Regions from separate parts of the Pantoea sp. E2023-21 genome, predicted to be linked through region 2. Evidence: predicted binding sites of a transcription regulator. Region 2 holds the regulator's gene; the other holds the start of a gene.
The links. Region 2 encodes LexA, which represses DNA repair genes until DNA is damaged. Its sites were predicted from a motif close to TNCTGTATGTACATACAGNA; they were not measured.
Positions count from the first base shown of each region.

Region 1: uvrB (excinuclease ABC subunit UvrB) is a predicted target of LexA. The motif match lies at 2,639-2,658, and genes of this name have one in related genera.

Region 1 covers NZ_CP195344.1:384,390-391,893, reverse strand. Annotated here, with positions in the region: gene ACRQ84_RS01910 (gluconeogenesis factor YvcK family protein) at 1-451, shown strand, start outside; gene uvrB (excinuclease ABC subunit UvrB) at 538-2,559, opposite strand; gene ACRQ84_RS01900 (ABC transporter ATP-binding protein) at 3,461-4,177, shown strand; gene bioD (dethiobiotin synthase) at 4,402-5,073, opposite strand; gene bioC (malonyl-ACP O-methyltransferase BioC) at 5,070-5,825, opposite strand; gene bioF (8-amino-7-oxononanoate synthase) at 5,809-6,960, opposite strand; gene bioB (biotin synthase BioB) at 6,961-7,504, opposite strand, start outside.
Region 2 covers NZ_CP195344.1:3,597,599-3,605,102, forward strand. Annotated here, with positions in the region: gene ACRQ84_RS16840 (UTRA domain-containing protein) at 1-278, shown strand, start outside; gene psiE (phosphate-starvation-inducible protein PsiE) at 349-759, shown strand; gene ubiC (chorismate lyase) at 852-1,370, shown strand; gene ubiA (4-hydroxybenzoate octaprenyltransferase) at 1,378-2,262, shown strand; gene plsB (glycerol-3-phosphate 1-O-acyltransferase PlsB) at 2,308-4,731, opposite strand; gene ACRQ84_RS16865 (diacylglycerol kinase) at 4,859-5,227, shown strand; gene lexA (transcriptional repressor LexA) at 5,333-5,947, shown strand; gene dinF (MATE family efflux transporter DinF) at 6,083-7,405, shown strand.

The sequences.
Region 1 (7,504 bases), 890 kb from region 2:
CGCGATTGATGAGATGAAGCAGCCGCCGGAAGAGTTGATGTTGCATCCAAACGTATTGCCAACGCGCGAAGCCATAGACGCAGTGGGCGAAGCGGATTTGATTCTCATTGGGCCTGGCAGCTTTTACACCAGCCTGATGCCGATCTTGTTGATGGAAGATATGGCCCGCGCACTGCGTCGTACGCCAGCCACCATGGTATTTATTGGCAACCTGGGTCGCGAGCTGAGCGCCGCAGCGGCCAGCCTGAATGTGGCCGATAAACTGGCGATCATGGAAAAAGCCATTGGTAAGCGCGTTATCGATGCCGTGGTGGTGAGCCCGGCAGCCGATATTAGCGGTGTGGAACAGCGTTTAATCATTCGTGAACCGCTGGAAGCCGCCGATATCAAATATCGCCATGACCGCCAGCTGCTGCGCATTGCGCTGGAACACGCGATTCAAGCCGTTTAGTTTCCAGGTGCGCATCAATGCGCACCCTACGAAAACCCCACTGAATCCGCGTAGGGGCGCCATTCATGGCGACCTAAATACAACGATCACGAAGCCGCAATAAACAGCTCGCGCAGTTGATGTAGCTGATCGCGCACGCTGGCGGCTTCTTCAAACTCCAGATTCTGCGCGTGTTGCTGCATCTGCCCTTCCAGCTCGTGAATTTTCTTCTGCATCGCCTGCGGCGTAAGCGCCATGTAATTGGCTTCCGCTTCTGCTGCAGTACGTGACGCGGTTTTGCCTTTACCGCGCGTTTTAACCACGTTTTTGCCGAGCTCAAGAATATCGGTGATTTTCTTGTTGAGCCCTTGCGGCACGATGCCGTTCTCTTCGTTGTATTTTTGCTGCTTCTCGCGACGGCGCTCGGTTTCGCCCATCGCGCGTTCCATCGACGGCGTGATTTTGTCGGCGTAGAGAATCGCCCGGCCGTTAATGTTACGCGCGGCGCGGCCTATGGTCTGAATCAACGAACGCTCCGAGCGCAGGAAGCCCTCTTTATCGGCATCCAGAATCGCCACCAGCGACACTTCCGGCATATCCAGGCCTTCTCGCAGTAGGTTAATGCCGACCAGCACATCAAATTCGCCAAGGCGTAAATCGCGGATAATCTCCATACGTTCCACAGTATCGATATCCGAGTGCAGATAGCGCACCTTCTCGCCGTGCTCAACCAGATATTCAGTGAGATCTTCCGCCATGCGCTTGGTCAATACGGTGACCAGCACGCGCTCATTGATCTCGACACGCTTGCGGATTTCCGACAGCAAATCGTCGACCTGCGTCGCCACCGGACGCACTTCCAGAATCGGATCCAGCAGGCCCGTTGGACGCACCAGCTGATCAATCACTTCGCTGCCAGATTTTTCCAGCTCGTAGTTGCCCGGCGTCGCCGAAACATAAATGGTTTGTGGGGCTGCCGCTTCAAACTCTTCAAACTTCATCGGGCGGTTATCCAGCGCCGACGGCAAACGGAAACCGTATTCTACTAGCGTCTCTTTACGCGCGCGGTCACCGCGATACATGCCGCCAATCTGCGGAATGGTCACGTGCGATTCGTCGACCACCAGCAGGCCATCAGCCGGTAAGTAGTCGAACAAGGTCGGCGGCGGCTCACCCGGTCCGCGTCCCGAGAGATAGCGGGAGTAGTTTTCGATACCGGAGCAGTACCCCAACTCGTTCATCATCTCGAGATCGAACTGAGTACGCTGGGAAATACGCTGCTCTTCAAGCAGCTTATTGTTATCCATAAGCACCTTGCGGCGATCCACCAGTTCGACTTTGATGTCTTCCATCGCCTGCAGAATACGCTCGCGCGGCGTTACGTAGTGCGTTTTGGGATAGACGGTAAAGCGCGGGATCACCGAATCGATCTGACCCGTCAGCGGATCGAACAGCGATAGCCGTTCAACTTCTTCATCAAACAGTTCGATACGCAGCGCAATGTCATCCGATTCCGCCGGGAACACATCGATCACCTCGCCGCGCACGCGGAAGGTACCGCGCTGGAAGGCCTGATCGTTGCGACTGTATTGCAACTCCGCCAGACGACGCAGAATACTGCGCTGATCGATAATCATGCCGCGCGTCAGATGCAGCATCATTTTCAAGTAGAGATCGGGATCGCCCAAACCGTAGATCGCCGACACCGAGGCCACCACAATCACATCACGACGCTCCAGCAGTGCTTTGGTCGCCGACAGACGCATCTGTTCAATGTGCTCATTCACCGACGCGTCTTTTTCAATAAAGGTGTCAGAGCTCGGCACATAGGCTTCAGGCTGATAGTAATCGTAATAAGAGACGAAAAACTCCACCGCGTTATCCGGGAAAAACTCCTTCATTTCACCGTACAGCTGCGCCGCCAATGTTTTATTGGGTGCCAGCACCATGGTGGGTCGATTGAGATCGGCAATCACGTTCGCCACGGTAAAGGTTTTACCTGAGCCCGTAACGCCCAACAGCGTTTGATGCGCGAGTCCATCTTCCAGCCCCTCTTCGAGACGGCGAATCGCCTCAGGTTGATCGCCTGAAGGCTTGAAATCGGAGTTGAGTTTGAAGGCTTTGCTCATGTTTTGGCGGTTCCAGCTGGTGAAGTCGGCGGGCAGGCTGCTAATTCTACTCTGCTATGGGGAATTTGCCAGAAAAAAATACTGGACATAATCACAGTAAAATTGCACGATAATGGCACCTTAGGTCGATTTTCTTCAGCGTAATTGAAGCGGCGAGCAGCAAGCTGTTGTTGCGTAATGTTATCCCCAAGCGGAGGACGCTTTTAACATTTGTCAATAGAGTGTCATTAAATTGCAGTTCGATGACAAGGCAGATAATTCGCATGCTTGATTTTAACTAACCTACTGTTTTAATTGACATTGACCCAAAAGCCCAGTTTCTCATCATAATGTGTTAAGGCCGCGAATTTACTCGCTTCCACACGGTTTTCAGTCGCTAATGCACAAGGTTATCCACAGTAATGGTGGATAAGTGGATCGAGCCCCGAGCCCATCGGCTGTGTATAATTTTCTCGCGCCCATCCTTAAGCACGAAAAAAAATTTTTTCGTATTTATTTTTATCTTCCTGCGTGCCGCATTAACCCTTCTTTTGCCTCTTTACGCTCTCTTGCCTGCAGAGAACCCAGGCATTAAGGCCACTTATTTCCGCAGTTAATGCCTTACGAACGATCAAATGCACCAGAAACGTTAAGCCTTCAGCACCGTCAAAGTGCAGCCAATTTATCACCGCTGGCAATTGTTAAGCATTACTCAACTTTTAGCGGCCTATTTGCTTCATTTCAGATTGAGAGATGCCTAAATCCTTAACCTGGCCTGGGAATTGCAATGTTCATCGTATGGAGTGACGAGTCCATATCGGCGTGTGCCGATAACAGCGGTGTCCATCAATCGTGCACGACTGTATGCCAGACGACACAGAGCGGGAGCATTCAGGCTAATAATCTGGAAGGAGTATGTCAGATGCTGAGTTTACGTTCGGTGAATCAGTTTTACGGTCAAAATCACATTCTGTGGGATGTGGATCTCGATCTGCCGCCGGGTACCTGCACCGGCGTGCTGGGCAGCCCCGGCATGGGCAAAACCACCTTGGTGAACTGCATTATGGGGCGTTTGCCGATCAACAGCGGCTCGATGACCTGGCAGGAAGATGGCGCGCCGCCGGAAGATTTGCTGCTGCAACCTGCCGAGCTGCGCGCGCGTACCGGCATAGGTTATGTGCCGCAAGGACGGCATATATTCTCGCAGATGAGCGTGGAAGATAACCTGCTGATTGCCCTGATGGCGGCGCAGGATGATCGGAGCCGCGCCATTCCTGAAATGGTTTTTGACCTGTTTCCAGCGCTCTATTCGTTGCGCCATCAACGCAGCGGCGAGTTGCCGATGGAACAACAGCAACATTTGGCACTGGCACGCGCACTGGTGCTGCAGCCAAAACTGGTGATTCTGGATGAGCCGACGGAAGGGATGTCGCCGTGGCTGGAAGAAGAGATGGGCAACCTGATTCGTCGGTTAAACCGTGAATATGGTTTAACCATTTTGTTGCTTGAGCAGCACGTTTCATTTATCCGCCGCGTCGCCGACTATTTCCTGCTATTGCATCAAGGACGCAATGTGGCACACGGTAAAGTGGCGCAGCTGGATGACATCACCGTCAACAAGTGGCTAACGGCGACGTGATTATCTTAGGTCGCCATGAATGGCGTAATGCTTGTCAGTTAAGAGATGAAATCCTATTACCGAGCGCACATATTGTAGCGGCGCAATTCATTGCGCGATAAATCGCGCCGCTACGGAATGTGCGGTGGTTAGATACGGTGCTTAACTGATCGGCATTACGCCATGAACAGCCCCCTACAAAATGGCTTCAAGCAATGTAGGGTCGCCATTTATGGCGACCTGGGTTATTGCGGTAGTGTCAAATAGCGCCCGCACTCGGCCTGCTGCGCCTCATCAGTAAGATGTGGGATCTCCCCCAGAAACGGCGCTTCAATACGCTGTCGCAGCGTGGCGATATACTCCTGATGGCGTTTGCCGGGTGGCTGGATATCATTGGCTACCCAACCCGCAAGGCGCAATCCGCGCGCTTTCACCGCCTCGGCAGTGAGCATCGCATGGTTGATGCAGCCTAACTTCACGCCCACCACCAGAATCACCGGCAACTGCTCAGCTGCCACCCAATCGGCGTAAGTTTGCGTCTCGGAGAGCGGTGTGAACCAACCGCCTGCGCCTTCAACTAACACCCATTCCGCCTGCTGCTCCAGTGCGCGCAACCCTGCTGACAGTGCCGCAAAGGTGATCGGCCGGCCCTCTTCTGCGCTGATGATATGCGGCGAGGTCGGTTCGAGAAACGCCAGTGGATTGACCTGCTCGTAGCTTAACGTCAGGCTGCTGTAGCGCTGCAACGCCAGCGCGTCGCTGTTGCGGATGCCTTCCGGCGTCATCTCGCAGCCGGATGCCACCGGCTTGTAGCCAGCGGTGCGTAAACCGGCGGCGCGCGCCGCCTGCAGCAGCGCGCCGCTGGCCACGGTTTTGCCCACTTCAGTATCCGTTCCGGTAATAAACCAGCGTGTCATTTGCTTAAAACTCCATACATCAGGTGATAACTCAGGCGATATCCGGCCTCATCCTGCGGCCAGTGCTGCTCAAGCTGCGCTAGCTGGGATCGGGTCAGCACGCTGGCGCCGCGTCCATCGTGCAGATGTGTGGCACCAATCCCTTTCAGGGAGCGCATAGCGCTGAGCGCACTGGGAAAGTGCAGCGTGATAACCTGCTGCTGCGCCGTCATCGGCAGCGTTGCAGTGGCCGCGTGAAACTGCGCGGTACTGAGAAAACGGTTGGCATGCTGGCGACCATCCAGCTGCGCCCACGCGTGATGCACTTCATGCAGCGATCCGTCGAGCAGCGTGGAAAACAGCACCGTGCCACCCGGCCGCGTAACGCGCAAAAACTGCTGTAACGCCGTGTGTAGATCGCTGCTCCATTGCACCGCCAGATTGCTCCACACGCCGTCAACGCTGGCGTCGGGCAGCGGCACTTCATCGATATCGCCCAGCAGATAGTGCTGCGCCGATTGCTGATCGCGCGCAGTTTGCAGCATGTTGGGCGACAAATCGAGCGCCGTCAGAGTACGTCCGCGATCGCGCCAGTAGCGGCTATACCAACCCGTGCCGCAACCGGCATCCAGCAGATGCGGGCCAAAGCTTGCGGGTGCCCGCGCCAGTAACGCATCGCCGCTCAGCCGCTGTAATTGCGCGTGCTGCTCGTAATGCGCCGCCGCGCGACCAAAGGCGTGCGCTACGGCCTGCTTGTTAACCTGCAGCGTCATACAGCGCCTCCAGCAAACGATCAATATCATCGGGGTGATGCGCAGCAGTAAGCGTGATGCGCAGCCGCGCCGTGCCTGGCGGCACGGTCGGCGGACGAATGGCGCTCACCCAACAGCCGGCTTCAGCCAGCCGCTGCGACAACGCCAGCGCCGCACTGTTTTCGCCGACGATGAGCGGTTGGATAGCGCTAGCGGACGCGACCAGCTGCCATGGCAAATCGGCGGCACCGGCGCGGAAACGCGCAATGTGACTGTGCAGCCGCTCGCGTAGCGCATCGCCTTGTTGAATCTGCCGCAGTGCTGCCAGCAGCGCGTAGCACTGCGCCGGAGGCATCGCGGTGGAATAGATCAGATGGCGAGAAAACTGTTCAACATAATCGGCGGTGGCGTCATCACACAGCAGCGCCGCGCCGCTGACGCCAAACCCTTTACCAAAGGTGACGATCAGCAGCTCCGGTTTTACCTGCTGCTGCCAGCAGCTGCCGCGTCCTTGCGCACCGGTCACACCGATGCCGTGCGCATCATCCACCAGCAGCCAGCCGTTGCCGCGCCGCGTCTCCTCAGCAATCGACGTCAGTGGCGCGCTGTCGCCGTCCATGCTGAATACACCTTCGGTCACCACCAGCGTGCCGCCTTCTGACGGCGTGGCCAGCAGTTTCGCCAGACTTTCCGGCTGATTATGAGCAAAGCGACGCAAGCTCGCCGGGCTGTGGCTGGCGGCATCCAGCAGTGAAGCGTGCGCCAGCTTATCGGCAAAGATGCGATCCTGCTTTTCCGCCAGCAGATGAATCACCGCCTGATTGGCGGCAAATCCCGAAATGAACAGCAGCGCGCGCGAATAGCCAAGCCAGTCTGCTAATTCCGCTTCAAGCTGCGCATGATGACGGCTGTAACCGGTGACATGACCGGATGCACCCGCCCCTGCGCCCGTCTCGGCCGCGCCCTGCTGCCACGCGGCGATCACCGCCGGATGCTGACTGAGTCCGAGATAGTCATTGCTGGAGAAATGGCGATAACGCTGACCGTCGAGCGTAATTTCCCGCACGTTGTTGTGCTCGATGGGACGCCGCAGACGCCAGCCATCAGCAGCACGCCGCGCCGTCAGCGCCTGATCAATACGTTGTGTCCAGCCCATTTACACAGCCGCGTTGTAGAACTGCTCGGTATCGGCGTGCAGCAGCTGCTCGCTGAGCTGATATTGCTGCTCGTTGTCACCCGCGGTGGTCGCGGTATGTTCCGGATTGAGCCCCAGCTTGCGGAATAGAATCAGATCTTTATCCTCTTCCGGATTTGGCGTGGTGAGCAGTTTGCAGCCGTAGAAAATCGAGTTAGCCCCGGCCATAAAGCACATCGCCTGGGTTTGCTCGCTCATTTGCTCGCGACCGGCTGAAAGGCGCACGTGTGATGATGGCATCATGATGCGCGCCACCGCGATGGTGCGGATAAAGTCGAACGGTTCAACGTCATCGTTATCGGCCAGCGGTGTGCCTTTGACCTTCACCAGCATGTTGATCGGTACGCTTTCAGGCGGCGTCGGCAAATTGGCCAACTGCACCAGTAAGCCCGCGCGATCTTTCACGGTTTCACCCAGGCCAACGATGCCGCCCGAACAGACTTTAATGCCCGCGCCGCGCACTTTATCCAGCGTATCCAGACGTTCCTGATAGCTGCGCGTGGTG
Region 2 (7,504 bases):
ACCTTAATCCCCTTTATTTTCCGGGATTGCTGGATGAAGATCTCACGCGCTCACTGACCGATCTCTATGACCAGCGTTACGGCATTCGTTACGGTGGGGCGCGCTTTACTATTTTGCCGGGGCCGCTGCCGGTGCGTGCTGCGCCCGCACTGAATGTGGCGAGCGGTACGCCGGGTTTGCTGATCACGCGCATCAACCGCGATCAGCATAAGCGGGTCATTGACTGCGACTGCGAGTTCTGGCGCTACGATGCACTGTGCGTGGATGTCGAAGTATAAATATTGTGATTTTGATCACACTGCAGCATGATAGCGCCAGAGAGTTCTTGAGAGGCTAAGGCGCAAAAAAATGACAATAAAAACAGGGGTTGGGCAATATATTTCATTAGCACTGCAGTGGGTGCTTAACATTGGCCTGATCATCCTGGCCATTATTCTGGTGGTGTTCCTGGGTAAAGAAACCATTCATCTGGCCAATGTGCTGTTCAGCACCGGCGAGCAGACCTCTTCATATCTGCTGATTGAAGGCATCGTCATCTATTTCCTTTATTTCGAATTTATCGCCCTGATTGTGAAGTACTTTCAGTCGGGCTATCACTTCCCACTGCGCTATTTTATCTACATTGGCATCACCGCCATTATTCGCCTGATCATCGTCGACCATAAAAATCCGTTTGATACGCTCTATTACTCTGCGGCGATTTTGATTTTGGTGGTGACACTGTGGCTGGCGAACAGTAATCGCTTGAAGCGCGAGTAATTACCCTTCTTTTGATGACGTGGCACAACGAGCAGTGCCACGCATTCTCCTCTGCGTTAGACTAGGGCAACTTTTTTTCCGGAGATGTCCTGATGTCGCATGACGCGCTGCGCCAGTTACGCGCACTGCACTGGCTGCCAGCCTCTTCCCCGCAGCTTTCAGCCCCGCTACTTGATTGGTTAATGGAAGAAGATTCCATGACGCGTCGCTTTGAGCAGCATTGCCAGCACGTAACGGTAGAACTCATCCGCGAGGCGTTCATTGGTGCCAATGAGGTAACGGATGAAGCTGAATTCCTGCCCGCTGACCAACGGTTTTGGCTACGCGAAATTGTGCTGTGCGGCGATGGTGAACCCTGGCTGATCGGCCGCACCGTGGTGCCGGAAAGCACCTTGAACGGCCCTGAGCAGATGCTGCAACAGCTCGGCACAAGACCGCTTGGGCGCTATCTGTTTTCTTCATCGACCTTGAGCCGCGATTTTATCGATCCGGGTCAGGTTGGCGATTTGTGGGGACGCCGTTCCCGCCTGCGTTTGTCGGGCAAACCGCTGCTGTTAACTGAACTGTTTTTACCCGCGTCGCCGCTTTATCGCGCGCTGGATCAAGGATAAAACCACTGTGCAAAATACCTTACCCATGACCAAATGGCAGGCATACTGCCGTCTGATGCGTATCGATAAACCGATCGGCACGGTCCTATTGCTGTGGCCTACCTTGTGGGCGCTGTGGCTTTCGGGCATGGCGATTCCGCCGCTGCCGGTGCTGCTGGTATTTGTGCTCGGTGTGATTGTGATGCGTGCTGCGGGTTGCGTGATCAACGATTACGCTGACCGCAAAATCGATGGTCACGTCAAGCGTACCGCATCGCGTCCGCTGGCCAGTGGCCTGGTAACGGAGAAAGAAGCCAAACTGCTGTTTGCCGGCCTCGGCTTGTTGGCGTTTATGCTGGTGTTGACCATGAACACCATGACCATTTTGCTGTCATTTGGCGGACTGGCGCTAGCGTGGGTGTATCCGTTCATGAAGCGCTATACGCATTTGCCGCAAGTGGTGTTGGGCGCAGCATTCGGTTGGGCTATTCCAATGGGGTGGGCGGCAGTTAGTGAGTCCTTACCTTTAGTTTGCTGGTTGGTGTTTCTGGCCAATATTTGCTGGACGGTGGCCTACGACACGCAATATGCGATGGTTGACCGCGATGACGATTTAAAGATTGGCGTGAAGTCGACGGCGATTCTGTTTGGTCGTTACGACAAACTGATTATTGGCTTGCTGCAGCTGGCTACGCTTGGTCTGATGGCGCTAGTGGGCATGATGCTCAATCTGAACGGCGCGTTTTATTGGTCGCTGCTGCTGGCTGCAGGCTTGTTTGTGCATCAGCAGAAGCTGATTGCCCAGCGAGAGCGCGATCCCTGTTTCCAGGCATTCCTGAATAACAACTATGTTGGCATGGTGCTGTTTCTTGGCATTCTGCTCAGCACCGTGCCGTTTGCGGATTTGCTGTAAACAAATAAGGCGCACCGAAGTGCGCCTTATTTGCCTGTCGCCGCGTTAATCGTGGGCGACGGCACTTTCAATTGTCAGACGCACGTCGCTGGTCACTAACTCCGCCAGCATCTGCCACATCATATGGCTACGTTCAGCATCGGCATCGCCTTTATCACTGATGTAGCCTTCATCACGTAGCGTGAGTACCAGCGCAGTGAACACCGCTTTATCAAAGAACTCGGGTGCGTTGATGCCGTGCAGCACAGACAAGCGCTGAGCCAGCGTGCGGCTCTCTTTCTCCAGCGTGCCGCGGTTGATGGCAGGTTTCGCGCTGAGAATGGCGAAGGTAATCGCGAAGCGCTGTAGCGTCTCACGAATACCCGCCGCCAGCAGTTGCAGCGAACGGTGACGTGCCGGCGTCATTTTCAGCATGCCGTCTTGCAGGGTGATCAGCCCCTGACGCGCCATCTCTGTACAGAGTGCGTTAAGCAGCGCAGGCAGTTCCGCTTTGTCCCAACGCAGGAACAGCTCACTCTTCAACATCGGGTACACCAGGCTAACCTGGCGCAGTAGTTCTGCTTCGCTGATTTCACGATGCTGCTGCACGATAGCGGCTATCAGCGACGGCATCACCAGCATATGATGGATGTTATTGCGATAGTAGGTCATCAGCACCGCTTGCTCACGCGGCAGAATGATGATGTCGCCAATATTATCTTGCTCGGTCTCGAACTTGTTCATGCCCATGGCGTGGTCAAGCAGCGCTTCCGCACTCATATCGGGCACGGTAGCTTCTGGCGAATACGGCACGTTGCGCAGTAGCTGGGTGTAGCACTCTAATTGCTCAATCAACTGTTCACGGGTCAGTGAACGCTGACGTGATGCCAGCAGCGCGGTAACGCACAGGTTCATGGCGTTGGCCGCTCCAGCTTCGTTGATGCGCACCATCAGCTTCGCCGCAATATCATTTACGGCGGGCGTCATCCAGGCTGGACGTTGTTGTTCGATAGGATCGATCGCATCACGCCACTCTGGCACGTTTTTGTTCAGGTAGTTCATCAAGGGCAGCGGTTCGCCAAAATTGACGTAACCCTGACCGAGGTTACGCAGTTTACGCAAGCCCCGAACCATCTGCAGGAAGCTCTCTTTCTCTTTGGCAGCGCCACGCAGCTCTTTAGCGTAAGTCCCCACCTCCATCACGTGCTCGTAGCCAATGTAAATCGGCACGAAGGTGATCGGACGGCTGCCGCCGCGCAGCATCGCCTGCAGCGTCATTGATAAGGTACCGGTTTTCGGGTCCAGCAAACGGCCGGTACGCGAACGTCCGCCTTCCACGAAGTATTCAACCGAGTAACCACGGCTAAACAGCTCGCCGAGGTACTCACGGAACACGGTGGAATAGAGTTTGTTGCCCTTAAAGGTACGACGAATAAAGAACGCGCCTAAACGCCGGAAAATCGGGCCGGCCGGCCAGAAGTTCAGGTTGATCCCCGCCGCGATATGCGGCGGTACAAGTCCTTGATGATAAAGCACGTAGGAGAGCAGCAGATAATCCATGTGGCTGCGGTGGCACGGCACATAGACAATCTCATGACCATCCTGCGCCAGCTGACGCACGCGCTCACCGCCATGAACGTTGATGCCCTGATACAGGCGGCTCCACAGCCATCCCATCACGCGGTCAGTGACTTTAATGGCTTCATAAGAGAAGTTCGCCGCCACTTCTTCCATCATTTCAATGGCATTCTGCTGGGCTTTCTCATGGGAAATCTTTTTACTGCGCGCTTCATCTTCTACCGCTTTTTCAATCGCTTTGGACTGCAAAAGTTTATTGAAGAGATCCTGACGCGCAGGCAGACGCGGACCGACTGCGGCCAGACGTTGGCGGGCAAAGTGAATACGCGCCACGCGAGCCAGCTTCTGCGCAATCGACTTATCGGTGCCGTGTTCGGTCGCCATTTGGCGCAGCGAAACGGTTTGCGAAAAGCGCACAAAGCTGTCGCGGCCGTGCCACAAAATAGCGAAGAACTTCTGAACACCATTGAGAATACGCAGATGTGGCGTGGACTCACCGGATGTTTCACGTCCCGGCGCGCGACCAAACATCACCGCAACCGGCAGCATTTGCACATCAAGATGCGGGTTGCTGCGGTGCAAATCCAGATAATCGTGGAACAGCTTTACCGATTCGGGATTTGCCACGAAATAGGGAATGACGCGTGGGCCATCGTGAATAAACACGTGACGCGGCAGCAGGGTGCCATCGATCTCCAGCGGAGCCAGCGGATCGGGCAGATCATGTTTCAGGCATTGAGCACGCAGCGTGAGTAGGTCAGCCTTTGAATCATAAGGCAAAACATACATCACAGGACGTGTCGGATCGATCCCGTGCTCAGAGACGGGATCGGTCGGAATGACCTTACTTTTTACCAAAATAGAGAGTGGTAAATTCAATAATTTGTAATAGAGTTTACGCCAACCTGACATAGACAACTTTAAGCCTCTTGTTAGCAAAGCGCGGCAAGCATACCAGAAAGCGCAGCGAAGGTCTGTGGCTCTGCCGCCTCAAACTGCCCTCACATTGACGTCAAAATAGTTCAAGGGTTCCATAGACATGGCAAATAACGTCACCGGTTTAGTAAGAATAGTGAAAGCCGCCGGTTATTCCTGGCAGGGGTTACGCGCCGCATGGCAGCACGAAGCCGCATTTCGGCAGGAAGCCGTTGCCGCGCTGGTGGCTATTCTTGTGGCCTGCTGGCTGGATGTAGATACCATCGCCCGCATCTTAATGATTGGCTCGGTGGTGCTGGTTATCATCGTTGAGATCCTTAATAGCGCTATCGAAGCGGTGGTGGACCGCATTGGTCAAGAGCAACATCCGCTCGCGGGCCGTGCCAAAGACATGGGATCGGCTGCCGTATTACTGACTATCTTACTGGCTCTGTTCGTCTGGATCGCGCTGCTCTGGACGCATTTGAGATAGGGATTCCAGATTCATCAAACCGCTGATTTTTCCCTCTGTTACGGTTTTCATTTCGCCAATACCTGTATATACTCACAGCGACTGTATAAACAACCAGGGGGCGGGATGAAAGCGTTAACTGCACGGCAGCAACAGGTCTATGACCTGATTCGCGACCATATTAACCAGACGGGCATGCCGCCAACGCGTGCGGAAATTGCTGCGCAACTGGGTTTTCGCTCGCCCAATGCTGCTGAAGAGCATCTGAAAGCGCTGGCGCGTAAAGGCGTAATTGAAATTGTTTCCGGCGCATCGCGCGGGATTCGCCTGTTGATGGAAGAAGAACCGAGCGAAGGTCTGCCGCTGATTGGCCGCGTCGCTGCCGGTGAGCCCTTGCTGGCACAGGAACACATCGAAGCCCACTACCAGGTGGATGCTAACCTGTTCAAACCGAGCGCTGATTTTCTGTTGCGCGTGAGCGGTATGTCGATGAAAGACATTGGCATTATGGATGGCGATCTGTTGGCGGTGCATAAAACTCAGGAAGTGCGTAACGGCCAGGTTGTAGTGGCGCGCATTGATGATGAAGTCACCGTGAAACGCTGGAAAAAGCAGGGTGCGATTGTTCATCTTCTGCCAGAAAATACCGATTTTCAGCCGATTGTCGTTGATACCCGTGAGCAGTCGCTAACCGTTGAAGGTTTGGCTGTCGGGATTGTGCGCAACGGCGAGTGGCTCTAATCAGTTTCTGAGCCTCACCCACTGCGGTGGCGTATCATGCGCTAACCGCAGTCTGCTGTTTTACTTCTCTGTGACTCTTTCTGCGGCTCACTCTGGCGCCATTACGCTGATTACCGCAAACAACGGAATGGGCGAATGCAGCTGTTTTCCTCTTCAGATAAAACGCTCTGGCGGCTGGCGCTGCCGATGATCCTTTCAAACATCACCGTCCCGTTATTGGGCGTGGTGGATACTGCCGTTATTGGTCATCTCGATAGCCCTATCTATTTGGGCGGTGTCGCGGTTGGCACGACGGCAACCAGCTTCATCTTTATGCTCCTATTGTTCCTGCGCATGAGCACGACCGGACTCACCGCTCAGGCATTTGGTGCTAATGATAAAACCGCGCTGGCGCGCGCCTTAACGCAACCGCTGCTGATTGCGCTGGTTTTTGGGGTGCTGTTTATGGTGCTGCGGACGCCGGTAAGCAGTTTGGCTGCAGCCTTGATGGGTGGCAGCCCGGAAGTGCAACACCAGGCGAAAATATTCATTGAGATTCGCTGGCTAAGTGCGCCAGCGACCTTAGCCAATCTGGTGATTCTCGGCTGGCTGCTGGGCGTGCAGTATGCACGTGCGCCGATGGTGCTGCTGATCATTGGCAATCTGGTCAACATCCTGCTTGATCTGCTGTTTGTCCTCAAACTGCATTGGGGCGTGGCCGGGGCGGCGGCGGCAACCGCACTGGCAGAATATGTCACGCTGGGCGTGGGGCTGTGGATGGTGGCGCGTGTGCTGAAAATGCGCGGTATCCACTTTACTCTGCTAAAAAGCAGCTGGCGCGGCGATGCGGCACGGCTGTTCCGCCTTAATCGCGACATTATGCTGCGCTCCTTAATGCTGCAAATCTGTTTTGCCTCGCTCACGATTCTTGGTGCGCGTATTGGACCGGATGTGGTAGCGGTCAATGCTGTACTGCTGATGTTCCTCACTTTTACTGCTTACGCGCTGGATGGTTTTGCCTACGCAGTTGAAGCCTGCTCCGGTGAGGCCGTTGGGGCCAAAGATCGCAGTCGATTATTGCTTATCTGGCATGCGGCCTGCCGTCAGGCCTGTTTTGTTGCGGTGATATTTGCGCTGATTTATGCCTTTACGGGTCCGCAGATAGTGGCGATGCTGACTTCACTGGAAGCGCTGCGCGAAATGGCCGATCGCTACCTTATCTGGCAAGTGATTCTGCCGCTGGTTGGTGTTTGGTGCTATCTGCTGGATGGCATGTTTATTGGCGCAACGCGTGGCCGTGAAATGCGTAACAGCATGGTGATAGCGGCAATCGGCTATGGCTTATCACTATTGACGCTGCCGTGGCTGGGCAACCACGGTTTATGGCTGGCGGTGACGGTATTTCTCGCGTTACGTGGGCTCTCGCTGTGGGTAATCTGGCGTGGGCACTGGCAACGTAATAGCTGGTTCAATGCCTGAATAAGCGAAGCGTAAACTACAGATTAATCTGTAATTCTCTGCAAACTACGAAACGGCTACTACAATTACCTTATACGGCGCAAATGAGTAGCGCGTTGT